Regions from separate parts of the Lysinibacillus sp. G01H genome, predicted to be linked through region 1. Evidence: riboswitches for the same ligand, from Rfam matches in the RefSeq annotation. Region 1 holds a riboswitch; each other region holds the start of a gene.
The links. A riboswitch is a leader RNA that binds a small molecule or an ion and turns the genes downstream of it on or off. The one in region 1 is predicted to bind cobalamin.
Positions count from the first base shown of each region.

Region 1 (4,217 bases):
AAATTTGACGTTGGTGGGCAATATCTAAATGATTAGTTGGTTCATCCAGTAATAGTATTTCTGCAGTTTGAGCTAAGGCTTGTGCTACAAATACTCTTTGTTGTTCACCACCAGATAAAAATTCCATTGGTGTATGCTCATATCGCTTTACACCTGTTTGTAGCATAGCATGTTGTACAGCCTGTTCGTCCTGTTCAGACCAACTCGAGAAAAAGCCTGTTTGATGCGGATAGCGCCCCAGTGAAACTGCCTCTCTCACACTGTTTGAGAAAGCATTTGCATGAAGCTGTGGTAATACAGCCATTTTTTTTGCCAAAGCACGAGCATTATAAGAAAGAATATTTTGTCCATCAATCGAAATGGTTCCAGCAGTAGCTGGTAAAATACCACTCATTACTTTTAATAATGTAGATTTCCCGCTACCATTCGGCCCTAGAATACCAAGAATTTTTCCTTTTTCAACAGTAAAACTAATGTCCTTGACGATTGGTACATCTTCATAGCCACCTGATAGCTGTTCAACAATAATCATGCCCGTACCCCCTTACTTCTTCGCTGCTTATAAAAAATATAGGAGAAAACAGGAGCTCCAATAAATGCCGTAATAACACCAATTGGTAGCTCTCTTGGCACAATGATTGTTCGTGCTACTAGGTCGCAAATAATGAGTAATGTTGCACCATTGAAAAAAGATAATGGTAATAAATGGCGATGATCAGAACCCCAAATCATCCTTGTCATATGCGGCACCACTAATCCTACAAAGCCAATTGTGCCAGAAACCGCTACAGCCGCTCCAGTGAGCATGGAGCCACCTGCTAATATCAAATATTTACTGCGCTTCACATTAACACCTAAATGTTTTGCCCGTTCTTCACCATACAACAAAACATTTAGTTCTCTTCTTTGTGTCCATAGCATAATTGAACCTACAATCACAAATGGAATGATCATTTGGACATATGGCCAACCACGCATCGAAACAGAACCAAGTAGCCAGCCTATTACCTGACGTAATTCTTCACCAGATAAGGCAATCATTAATGAAATAAGGGAACCTAAAAATGAACTAAAAATAACACCTGTTAATATCAACGTTTCCATTTTCAATGAGCGGTCTACGAGTCTAGCAAAGCTCATAACAACTACCATCGTGATGATAGCACCAATCATACTGAAGGTTGGCAGCGCATACAAACCGACAACAGGTATAGAAATACTAAAAAAGATCGTTAAAACAGCACCAACAGATGCCCCTGATGAAACCCCTAGTGTATATGGATCTGCTAATGGATTTTTTAATAAACCTTGGAATGCTGCTCCAGCAATAGCTAGAGATGCGCCTACTAGTCCCGCTAATAACACGCGAGGCAAACGAATTTTCCAAAAAATATTGGCGGCTGTTTCATCAACCGCCTTATTCCATAATACTTCTAATGGAATATGAACTGAGCCTATCGCTACGCCACACCAGATGCTAATAAGAAGAAGCGTACATGTTAGTGTATAGGCTAGTGCTATTTTTTTCACTTAAATACCTCAGGATAGATTGCTTTTGCTAATTCTTCTAGACCTTCTGCTAAACGTGGCCCTTGACGACTTGTTGTACTTTCATCTACCTGCACAATCGCATTATTTTTTACGGCATTAATCGTATCAAAGCCCGCCCGTTTTGGTATTTTCGTTAAAATATCTGGTACATAATGATATGTCACCACGATGACATCTGGATTTTTTGCGATAATTTGTTCTGCATCAATTTTATACCAATTATCGCCATCTACAGCTACATTCTCTGCATTGATCATTTCAAGCATCGCGTTCATAAACGTACCATTGCCAGATGTATAAATATCTGGCTCATCTGATGCTTCAACTAACACTTTTTTGGGTTCAACATCCTTGACTTTAGACAAAACTTCTTCTACTTTCGCCTTCATATTAGCAACAATTTTTTCTGCCTCTGGTAATTTCCCTGTAGCACGTCCAAGTTGCTCAATTGTTGTATATGTTTCATTAAAGTCTTGTGCATTTCTTACTACAAAAACTTTCAAACCTGCTGATTCAAGCTGTGCAATAGCCTCTTCTGAAAGAGACATGCTAGATTCGTGTGAAAAAACGATATCTGGTTTTAAGGCAATAATTTTTTCAATATCGTACTCCATACCGCCAACCTTATCCTTCTCAGCTGCCTCTGGCGGATAATCGTCGTTGTCAGTAACACCAACTATTTCATCATTTAAACCTAGTCCAAAAAGGATTTCAGTATTACTCGGAATAAGTGAAACAATTTTCTCAGGAGGTGCTTCAAGTGTAATGTCCTTACCAAGGGCATCTGTTATCGTCATTGGGAATGTTGCTTCATCCACCTGTGCTGTTTCTTGCTGTGTTTGCTGCTCGTTAGATGACTTGTTATCTTTTGCTTCCTGCCCACAAGCAGCTAGCAAGCCTACTGCTAAAAATGCTGATAATCCTATTTTCCAAAATTTCTTCATGTGAATCCTCCTTCGTTGGTCCATGCGACATTTCGCTTTATTTTGCATCAAAATAAAACCCCTCATCTTTGAACGATGAGGGGGCAAAATCGCACCAAAAAACTGATACAAAATCCACCACCCTATCCTCGTAGGTTGTCATGTCGTTATAAAGGCAGGTCTCCTGGCTAGTGCTACTTGCGATTTTTCAAGCCTTCCCGAAATCTTCAGTGGCATCATTTGAAAAAACTCACACTTACAGTGGCGGGACCGCATCGGAATTACACCGATTTCCCTTTTCACTTTACTTAAGTAAAGAACCTTTATAATATTCAGTTGATTTCATTATACATGAAAATGAAAGAAGTCGCCTCCATTCAAGACGACTCCCCGGCCATTATACAATTTCAGAAAAGTATTGGACTGTTTTCATTTGAGCACCCATTTCTCTTAATGACCATGTCTGTTCTAAATAAACGTCCGCTAGTTTTTCATATTTTCCACCAAATTTATGTGCCCACTCAACCGCAATGACACTTTCATAAAGGTGAGCCATTTTTTCAGCCATACCTTTTGCTTCAAAAGTTTTCGTTGCCTCGTCTAAAGCGCTAAAAATTTGCAGTTTTATAGAAATATTCGCCAATTGTTCTTTAACGATTTGTACTAGTGAGCTGTCAGCTAATTTCTCTAATCGTTCCTCCATCTCACAGACAAACAGTTCATGTGCATGAAACTTATCCACTAAACGAATGAGTTCTAAGGCCAAAATATTAGCCGTCCCCTCCCACACCGTCAACACTTGCGCGTCTCTTAATAAGCGGGGCGTTACAAAGTCTTCTATATAGCCATTACCCCCGTGTAATTCAATTGCCTCACTAGCATAGTGAACAGCTTGCTCTGCCGTTTCCTTTTTCATAATGGCAATATATAAACGATTCATAATAAGGTCTTGCTGTGTTCCCTGTCCACTTGTCACTTTATCGTATAATTGAATAAGATCAAAAACTGTCGCTACTTCCACGTGCAACTTAGCTGCAAATTTCCCTAAAGTATCCTGAATCATAGGGTATTGTGTTAAGGGCTTGCCAAATGCATGTCGATTGCTTACATAATGTTTTGCCTCTAAGAAGCCACGACGCATAATACCAATAGAAGCGACTGCATTACAAATTCTTGAGAGATTTAGTGCTTCTAGCATATAATAAATCCCTTTATTTTGCTCCCCTACAACATAGGCAAGTGCACCATCAAATTCTACCTCACCAGAGGGAACTGCCCGAACGCCTAATTTATCTTTCAATCGACGAATACGTAGATGATTTGTTGTACCATCTTCTTTACGCCAAGGAACTGCAAACAACGTTAAGCCTTTGGAACCTGCTGGCGCCCCTTCTATTCGTGCCAATACCATCGCTACACCACACATGCCCGCATTGGATGCAAAGTATTTTTCACCATATAGACGATACGCAGTGCCATCCTTTCTCGCCTCCACCACATTTGCACCGACGTCAGAGCCTCCTTGACGTTCTGTTAAAAAGGTCGCACCTTCATATAAATCTGTGTCACCTGTTGCACAAACATGTGGTAAAAAACGTTGCTTTACCTCTTCATCTGCATAATGATCTAATAGATAGGCAGTAGCCATCGTCAATGTTACAGGACAATAAAATCCTGGCTCTGCATGTGATAGCAAATAACCTTGTGCAAAGCTATAAACATAATTCCCCTTGTGACCTAGCT
Region 1 is NZ_CP118397.1:560,044-564,260, reverse strand. It holds gene PSR12_RS02800 (adenosylcobinamide amidohydrolase) at 1-532, opposite strand, end outside; gene PSR12_RS02795 (FecCD family ABC transporter permease) at 529-1,530, opposite strand; gene PSR12_RS02790 (ABC transporter substrate-binding protein) at 1,527-2,495, opposite strand; cobalamin riboswitch at 2,632-2,814, opposite strand; gene PSR12_RS02785 (acyl-CoA dehydrogenase family protein) at 2,872-4,217, opposite strand, start outside.

Region 2 (4,217 bases), 2.3 Mb from region 1:
TGCCAAGGACAATAAAGAACAGCTGTTGCGCTGATAACACACTTGCGTTCCCAATAAAAACAGTCCAATTCCTCCATGTAAACGACCAAATATGGGCAGGGAGTGTATTCGTTGATGATGTAAAAGAAAGTAAAATAGATACAAGACTTGTTAATAAGAAAAAGCCAGGTAGCAATAATAGTTTGCCATAGTATGTAAGCGGAATTTTGGCACCTAAAATGATAAAAGCACTCATTACAAAAAATGTAATGAGTGAAAGTCGTTCATCTCTCATGATGAGCGTTATGAGAAGTAATCCAAGTGAAAATATCATTTTTTCTAGCGGATGAACGGCCGCTAGCTTATTCAGATAGGCATACTTATCAATGAGTAACATAATGGTTAACCTTCTTTGTGTTTGCCACGCATATAGCCGATGAAGTAGCCAATAAAGCCAGCACCTATAGCTGCCTGTAGCACGAATAATAAGCTTTCGATTTCACCACTTGGTGGCTCCCATAGACTTTCAAACCATGGCTCATATTCCGCATTGATTTCACCAATAGCTGCTTCTGCTTCTCCATCAGCACCACCAAATTCAGCACCTTTTTGTATGAACAAGGGAATGATGGCTAATAACACAACAATTGCTAATAACAATAAATTTTTTTTCATCTGTTAATGTGCCTCCTTTGTTGAGAAAACACGTAAAGTTTTTAGTTCGCTAATATTGTATTTTTTTAAGAAATTCATCACTATGACCGTTAAAATTCCTTCACTCACTGCTAAAGGAATTTGAGTTAAGGCAAAAATACCTGCAAACTTTGTAAAGGATGCCATAAAGCCTCCAACCTCTGAAGGAAAGGCTAGTGCTAGTTGTACAGAAGTCACAATGTATGTACCTAAATCACCAAGCATAGCTGCAAAGAATACGGCTAGTGAAAATGACAAGCCTACTTTTTGAGCACCTTTAAAGACAAAGTAAGCAATAAAAGGACCAACAATAGCCATAGAAAAGGCATTAGCCCCTAAAGTTGTAATTCCTCCATGAGCTAATAATAAAGATTGAAATAATAAAACGATTGTTCCAATTACACTCATTGCTAGAGGGCCAAAGAGTACTGTCCCAAGTCCTACACCAGTTGGGTGAGAGCAGCTACCTGTAACAGAAGGGATTTTTAAGGCGGATAGCACAAAGGCAAAGGCTCCTGAAAGCCCCAAAAGCATTTTTGTTTCAGGATTTTCATCAACGGTTTTTCGAATAGAACGCAATCCTAGAATGATAAATGGAATAGAGATGACCCACCAAAAAATAGCCCATTCGATTGGTAAAAAACCTTCCATGATATGCATGGCAAAGGCACGTTTTGGCACGATTAAAAAGGCCAGTAAAAAATAACTAAGTTTCCACCATGAAAATTTCAAAAAGCTTTCCTCCTAACTAATTAGTAGATTTTTAGAAGATTGCGTGCGTAATTAAAAAAAGCACTTCTCCACTGGTGGAAAAGTGCATAGCTAAAAAAGCAAATAACATTCTCATCTGCTAAGCCGCACACCTATCCTCGTAGGCTGAAACGATCACTTATTTTTCGGCAGGTCTCCTGGCTCTAGTTCAATGCTTTATAGGTCTTCCCATCCGTTGGACAGTGACATATTCTATAAAGCTCCCTATTACAGTGGCGGGACCGCGCCGGACTCAAACCGGCTTCCCTTTTAAGCAAAATGACAAGCACTTTGCACCGAAAAACATTCAAATTGTGAGATTTCACGACAAAGTGTAACATGAATTTCCATAAATATGCTATACCTTTTATAAATTTTTATAATTAAAGGTCAATGGCGAATATTCTGATAACGATTTATGGGCAAATTATATAGATTGTATAAATTTCATACCTAGTTCCATTCAAAATTGATAAATTTGTCATAAATTTTTAAAGAAATATTGAAATTTTAAAAAAATAAGATATGATAAAGACAGTTTTCTATTTAAAATTCTAATAAAAATTTCATATAAAACGTCAATAAGTGCTCGAATAGCTCGAGATAATAGGGAAATTGGTGAAAATCCAATACAGCCCCCGCTACTGTAATAGCTGATGAAATCGCAAAGCCACTGGTGCAAACTTGGGAAGGTGCGATAGTAAAATGAAGCTTAAGTCAGGAAACCTGCTTATTTGATTGTGCATGCAAACTTTTCGGAGGGAGAAGTTGAAGCGAAAGCGAGTACCTGTATTTCATGCTATTCGTTTTTATTTGGCTTCTACAAAACCTTTACTCTTCGTTATAGAGTAAAGGTTTTTCTTTTTCCAAAAAGCAAATGAGGGGAGACAGAAGATGACAACTTGGAATTTAGAGGGGATGAAAACACATCTCTTTATTTGCAATGGCAGTAGCTGCATGAAAAAGGATGGGGAGGAAATTACCTTAGCCATTCGAGATGAGATACAGCGGCAAGCACTCGATCAAGAAATACATACGACAAGAACGCGCTGTAATGGACGATGCAAGGATGCTTGTGTGGTAATTGCCTACCCCCAAGGAAACTGGTATCGTGTGCCATCAACAGAGCATGCTAGAACACTAGTACAAGATTTATATCATGAATCCTTATACAACGAACATGTCTTTACACTTCATGAAGGTACATTACAGCGTACTGCTCAAACAACTGCCATTAAAGGGATCGAAAAGGTGAAAGAGGGGTAACAACATGGCGCAAAAAGGAAAAATTTTCGTAGTAGGCTTTGGACCTGGAGATTTTAAGCATATTACGACACGTGCAGTAGAGGCATTACAACAAAGTGATATGATTATAGGCTACAAAACCTATGTAGAGCTGATTCAAGATTTAGTAAGTGCAAAATCGATTGTTAGTACAGGCATGACAGAAGAAGTGTCGCGTGCACAGGAAGCCGTTCGTCAAGCAGAAGCAGGGAGCATCGTCTCGGTGATTTCGAGTGGTGATGCAGGCGTCTATGGTATGGCGGGATTAGTATATGAGGTGTTAATTGAGCTAGGCTGGACAGAAGCAACAGGAATTGAAGTAGAAATTGTTCCTGGGATTTCTGCGATTAATTCATGCGCTAGCATACTTGGTGCACCCATTATGCACGATGCTTGTACAATCAGCTTGAGTGACCATCTAACACCTTGGAATTTAATTGCAAAGCGTGTCGAGGCAGCTGCAATGGCAGACTTTGTCATTGCTTTATACAATCCTAAAAGTGGTCGTCGAACAAGACAAATTGTCGAGGCTCAGCGAATTCTCTTAGAATATCGTTCGCCAGACACACCAGTAGGGCTGGTGAAAAGTGCCTATCGAGAACGTCAAGAAGTGACCATGACAACACTAGCAGAAATGCTAGAACATGATATTGGTATGCTGACAACAGTTATTATCGGGAATTCATCAACATTTTTCTATGACAATAAGATGATCACGCCACGCGGTTACCAACGTAAATATACCCTAGGTGAAGAAAAACAGCCATTACGTCCTCATCAACGTTTACGCGAAGAAAATGAACCTTGGGCAATGAACCAAGAGACAGGAACAGCGCGAAATGACTTTACGGCTGACCCTAATGCGGGACGATTTAACAAACCCAGTATAGCCGCTACGTCAAAGCCGAAAAAAACAGCTCTTGAAATGGCTACAGCGGCACTCGCAATGGTAAAAGGGACAAGCGCAGTCAAAGTAACACCGAAGCTTGTACAGCAAAAAATAGAATCTATATTTGAACTAGCAGTAAGCCCTGGAGTAGCCAATAAATTTTTTACTCCCCAGCAAATGATGACGTTAGCAGAGGTTGTTGGGGAGGAGGGGACGATGGAATACACACCAGATCATCAAATTCATTTGAAAATACCAACGACTGCCCCTGAACAGATCACAGAGAAATTACAGGAAGTAGGATTTTTATTAACCCCGATTGGTGATGTGCTATCACTGAAGGCTTGTGATTTTTGCTACGGTGAAAAGGCTGATTCGATACCATATGCAGAGGAATTACAAGAAAAACTAGGCGGTATGTCCTTACCGAAGACATTAAATATCGGCTTTAATGGCTGTGGTATGGCATGTTATCGGGCTGTATTTGATGATATTGGCATCGTCTACCGCAAAAGTAAATTTGATGTCTTTATTGGAGCAAAACCAGTCGGTCGTACGGCTCACGCAGCACAGCCTGTTGTAGAAGGGCTGGAGCCCGAGCAGCTGATTCCACTCATTACAG
Region 2 is NZ_CP118397.1:2,852,005-2,856,221, reverse strand. It holds gene cbiQ (cobalt ECF transporter T component CbiQ) at 1-376, opposite strand, end outside; gene PSR12_RS14570 (energy-coupling factor ABC transporter substrate-binding protein) at 382-654, opposite strand; gene PSR12_RS14565 (energy-coupling factor ABC transporter permease) at 658-1,404, opposite strand; cobalamin riboswitch at 1,554-1,738, opposite strand; cobalamin riboswitch at 1,989-2,170, shown strand; gene PSR12_RS14560 ((2Fe-2S) ferredoxin domain-containing protein) at 2,317-2,688, shown strand; gene cobJ (precorrin-3B C(17)-methyltransferase) at 2,693-4,217, shown strand, end outside.
Region 2: it holds a riboswitch for cobalamin, as region 1 does, so the genes downstream of both, PSR12_RS14560 ((2Fe-2S) ferredoxin domain-containing protein) here and PSR12_RS02790 (ABC transporter substrate-binding protein) in region 1, are expected to answer to the same signal.

Region 3 (4,217 bases), 1.7 Mb from region 1:
GATTCAAATTGTGCTTTTTTCACCTCTGTATAAAGCTTCCGTGCATTTAAACGTTTAATTTTACGAATTTTTGGGTTATCAAGTAGCTCGTAGTACATGTCTGAAATGGAAAGCTCAGACATACGTTTACCGTATTCTTTAAAAATATCGTATGGGCTAAACAAGACGATATCCTTATCACGTTTCATCAGTTCGAAGAAAATACTAGGTATAATAATCCCTGTTGAAAGGGTTGCGAGGCGAATTTTATCATCAGCATTTGGTTTTTTTGATGATATGAAATTTTCTATGTCTGCATGGAAAATATTTAGATAGACAACACCTGAGCCATTTCGTTGCCCTAACTGATTCGAATAACTGAAAGAATTTTCTAACAGTTTCGCTACTGGGATGACACCACTTGCACGATTTAATATTTCTTTAATTGGATCACCTAAAGGACGTAAATCTGTTAAGTTGACCCCAACTCCACCACCAAGGCGTGATAGCTCTAAACAATAGCCAATATTTTCGGCAATACTATTCATGGAGTCATCCATTGATAACTTAAAGCAGCTGACTAATTCACCACGTGCTTTCTTACCACTATTTAAAGCAGTTGGTGTCGCTGGCTGGTAGGCTTCCATCATTGCTTCGACAGAGCGTTCTGCTAGAGTTGTGTTTCCTTGCGCCAAATACAAAGCAATAATGACAATACGATCCTCATACTTTTCTAAGATCTCTTCCCCGTCACGACTTTTCATAGCATAGCTATCATAAAATTTGCTTGCGCTCATAAAGGATGGGAAGCGGAAATTATAATCATAGGCTTTCTTGTACAGCTTCTTAATAAATTCCATCTCGTACATATCGATAAATGCTTTCTCATAGTAGCCCTCATCAACTAAATAGCGGATTTTTTCCTCAATATCTATAAAATAACGCAAACGTACGTTAACATACTCTAAAAAGTAGCGGCGCGTAGCTTCGCGGTCCTTTTCTAACTCAAGTAATCCAGTTGTACTATAACGATTCAGTACGTCATTATTAAGCTTTAAATAGGTTTTCATCTCATTACCCTCGTTTCATAAAACGTTTGTATTGCTTCGTAATCCGTTTGATTACCTCGTAAATCTAATTTCCTTACTAAGGGTACATGATAGGTAGCGGCGATTTTCTCACCAGCAGCGCCAAATACATGATGGCCGAAATTACTATTGCCACTGGCAACTACTCCTTTACAAAAATCCCTGTTTTTTTCTAAGAAACGTTGTACCTTTGCTGGAATGTCACCTAAACCATCTGTGTAGGTAATTAAAAGATAGGGCTTGTTCAATCGCAATTCCTCCGAGAGCTCGATACATTCTGCCTTTAATTTGGATACAACATTTCGGACATTACCTGTACGACTCGCGTAAACGATCATAGAGCAATCAACTCAATTTGAGAAACAATTTCCTGAACATCTCCTATAAAAGTTTCATTCATCTCTAAAACAGGCACACTTAAAAAACCTGCGTCAATAATCGTTTGCTTTGCCTGTTCATCATGATCGATGTTAACAATTTCAGCTTCAAGTCCTGCACGTTGTAGTTCAGATTTTACCCATAGGCATTTTGGACAAATTGTTTTCGTATAAAGTTTCATAGAAATCCCTCTTTTCATAAAATAAAAAGCCTATCTCCTCTAGAGAGATAGGCTAAATGGAAACGTTAACATACCAAAAATACTGACGTTCCCATCTCTTAATCCCCGAAGAAATGATAAATTTGTTTTATAAAGGCAGGTCTCCTGGCTTTGCTTCATTCTCTGATTCCCTTCCCATGCAAATGCACAGTGGTTGCAATCATCGTCAGCTTCACAGTTGCGGGGACAGCGTCGGAATTGTACCGAACTTCCCTTTTAAACTACATATAGTAGTACCTTTGTAAAACGAACACAATATATAGTTGTTGTTCAATAGTTTTAAGTGTACCATCCTTCAAATGAAAAGTAAATCAAGATTCTAAACTTCTTTATTTTTGGATTATTCAGTATTTTTAATTATGTAGTTCCAAGTAGATTACCACTAATCATTTATACCCAAATCAAAAATCTATTTTAAACGATGAACATCTTTATCTATCAAAATGTATCTAGAATTCTGAAAGAAATGTTCTATTTTAAGTACCATTGAAAAATAGTAGCTTCTATATGTAAATCCTGAAATAATTATCATCTCTTACACGTTTCAAATGACACTCATTAAAAAAGAGCATGCTTTTATCATAACATGCTCTAACCATTCTATCTTTGGGATTATAGTCTAATCTTAACCTCAGTCCCATCCTGAGCTTTGACATCGACTAGCACGAGTCCCTTATAATTTTGTAGTTCCTTGATAATCGGCTTTAGCATTTCTTTGTCGATGAGCGGAAAGGTAAAGTCTATGTTCTTTCGATCGAAGTATGCCTTTGTCCACTTATTGGCTTGTTGCTGAATCCATTTAGAAGTTAAAATGGAGAGGACAATGGTTAGCACGGTATAGGGAACTGGGACTGTAAAGCGAACATCTTTTGCTTTCACTTTTACATGCATCATTCGTCGCCTCTACTCAATGAAGACTGCAACGGAATCCCCGTTTGCTGATTTTATATCTACAATTTGTCCGTCTAATTCATTTTCGATTGCTTCAAGAAGAAGATTGATGTCGATATCTTTTACGTATTTTTCTGATTGTGGAATACTCGCAGCGATGCTGTGTCCTGCCATAAGTACGGCTTTGACAAGTTTAATCGGCAAGTTTACCGTAACATTATCATTTTCGGTGGATACAACACGAACCTTTAATGTTTTTTCTAAATACTTTGTTTTTTCCACAAATTTGTTCTCTGATTCTTCTTTCTGTTGTAGCACTTGAATCAGCTCTGATCCTTTATCCGCATCAATTTTTCCCTCTTGAATCATGGTTAACACTTTTGTGATTTCCTCTTTCATGGTCCGTTCCTCCCTATTCGTCTTTTAAGAGCTTTATCGCTTCATCTGTTGTGATTTCGCCATTTTCCAGCATGCTTACAATTTTTTTCTCGTCTACTTCATTTTTCTTTTTTTGAGCATAGCCAAGGAATGAAATAATGTCGTTTAGCTTGCCTCGAACTGTTGGATACGAAACCCCCAGTTCCTTTTCAACCTCTTTAATGTTTCCTCGGCAGGTTAAAAATACTTCCACAAAATGAAGCTGATCCTGTGATAAGGATGCTAGCTTCGACAATTCAAATTCATTTTCAATGGTCGTGTGACAATGAGAACACTGTAACTTCGTAATTTTTAATGTTCTACTACAGACAGGGCAATTTGTGATTACTTGATAAGCCATAGTGAACTCCTTCCTTTAAGTTAAGTTGATTATATAACAAAGAAATTAAATATGTAAATAATAAAAATTGATTTTTTTTAATTATAAAATAAATAAAATTAATTATTAAATTAAAAATGTTAATTAATCATTGCTGTATTGCTTGTCCTAAGCAATTTCAACTTTACTCTATGTATGTCTTTTCTATTTCTACTTGTAGCTAGCGGCATCAGTTAGATAATGACAGTTTAGAATTGAAAATAAGGTTACATTGTATTCTGTAAAAAAATTTGTTACTATAAAAAGACAATTATGAGAGGACTGATGAATGGACAATGAAGAACTAAACTATATTTTCATTTGAATTGAATGATTTCAAACACAAAATATAGGGTTAGTCTATCCATTTTTAACAATCAGTTTGCATTGTATTTGTCATGACACAAATGGCAAATTGTATTTATTCAGTGAAAGACTAATCCTTCCAATGCACAATTGGAGGGATTTTTTCTTGCTTTCATAGTTGATTTTGCACCTTTCATTTACCCATAAAGGAGAGGGAAAATATGAGCGATTCAGAAACTATTGTGACGCATGTAACACTCCGTATAAGTCGTTAATATCCATCTGCTTATACGGAGAAATAAAACATAGATGGATAGACCGACTTTGTATGAAAAGTAAACTGTTGTAATACAAAGGAGGAATTATCATGTCCATGATACAAGTACAAAACTTAACTTTTTCTTATCCAAGCAGCTTTGACAATATTTTTGAGAATGTCAACTTTCAAATCGATACGGATTGGAAACTTGGATTTATCGGTAGAAACGGACGAGGTAAAACAACATTTTTTCAGTTGTTATTAGGAAAATATGAGTATAGCGGAAAAATCATCTCTTCT
Region 3 is NZ_CP118397.1:2,300,463-2,304,679, reverse strand. It holds gene nrdE (class 1b ribonucleoside-diphosphate reductase subunit alpha) at 1-1,049, opposite strand, end outside; gene nrdI (class Ib ribonucleoside-diphosphate reductase assembly flavoprotein NrdI) at 1,046-1,405, opposite strand; gene PSR12_RS11630 (glutaredoxin family protein) at 1,402-1,626, opposite strand; cobalamin riboswitch at 1,744-1,921, opposite strand; gene PSR12_RS11625 (hypothetical protein) at 2,278-2,559, opposite strand; gene PSR12_RS11620 (SHOCT-like domain-containing protein) at 2,569-2,955, opposite strand; gene PSR12_RS11615 (DUF2089 domain-containing protein) at 2,969-3,334, opposite strand; gene PSR12_RS11610 (Lsa family ABC-F type ribosomal protection protein) at 4,026-4,217, shown strand, end outside.
Region 3: it holds a riboswitch for cobalamin, as region 1 does, so the genes downstream of both, PSR12_RS11630 (glutaredoxin family protein) here and PSR12_RS02790 (ABC transporter substrate-binding protein) in region 1, are expected to answer to the same signal.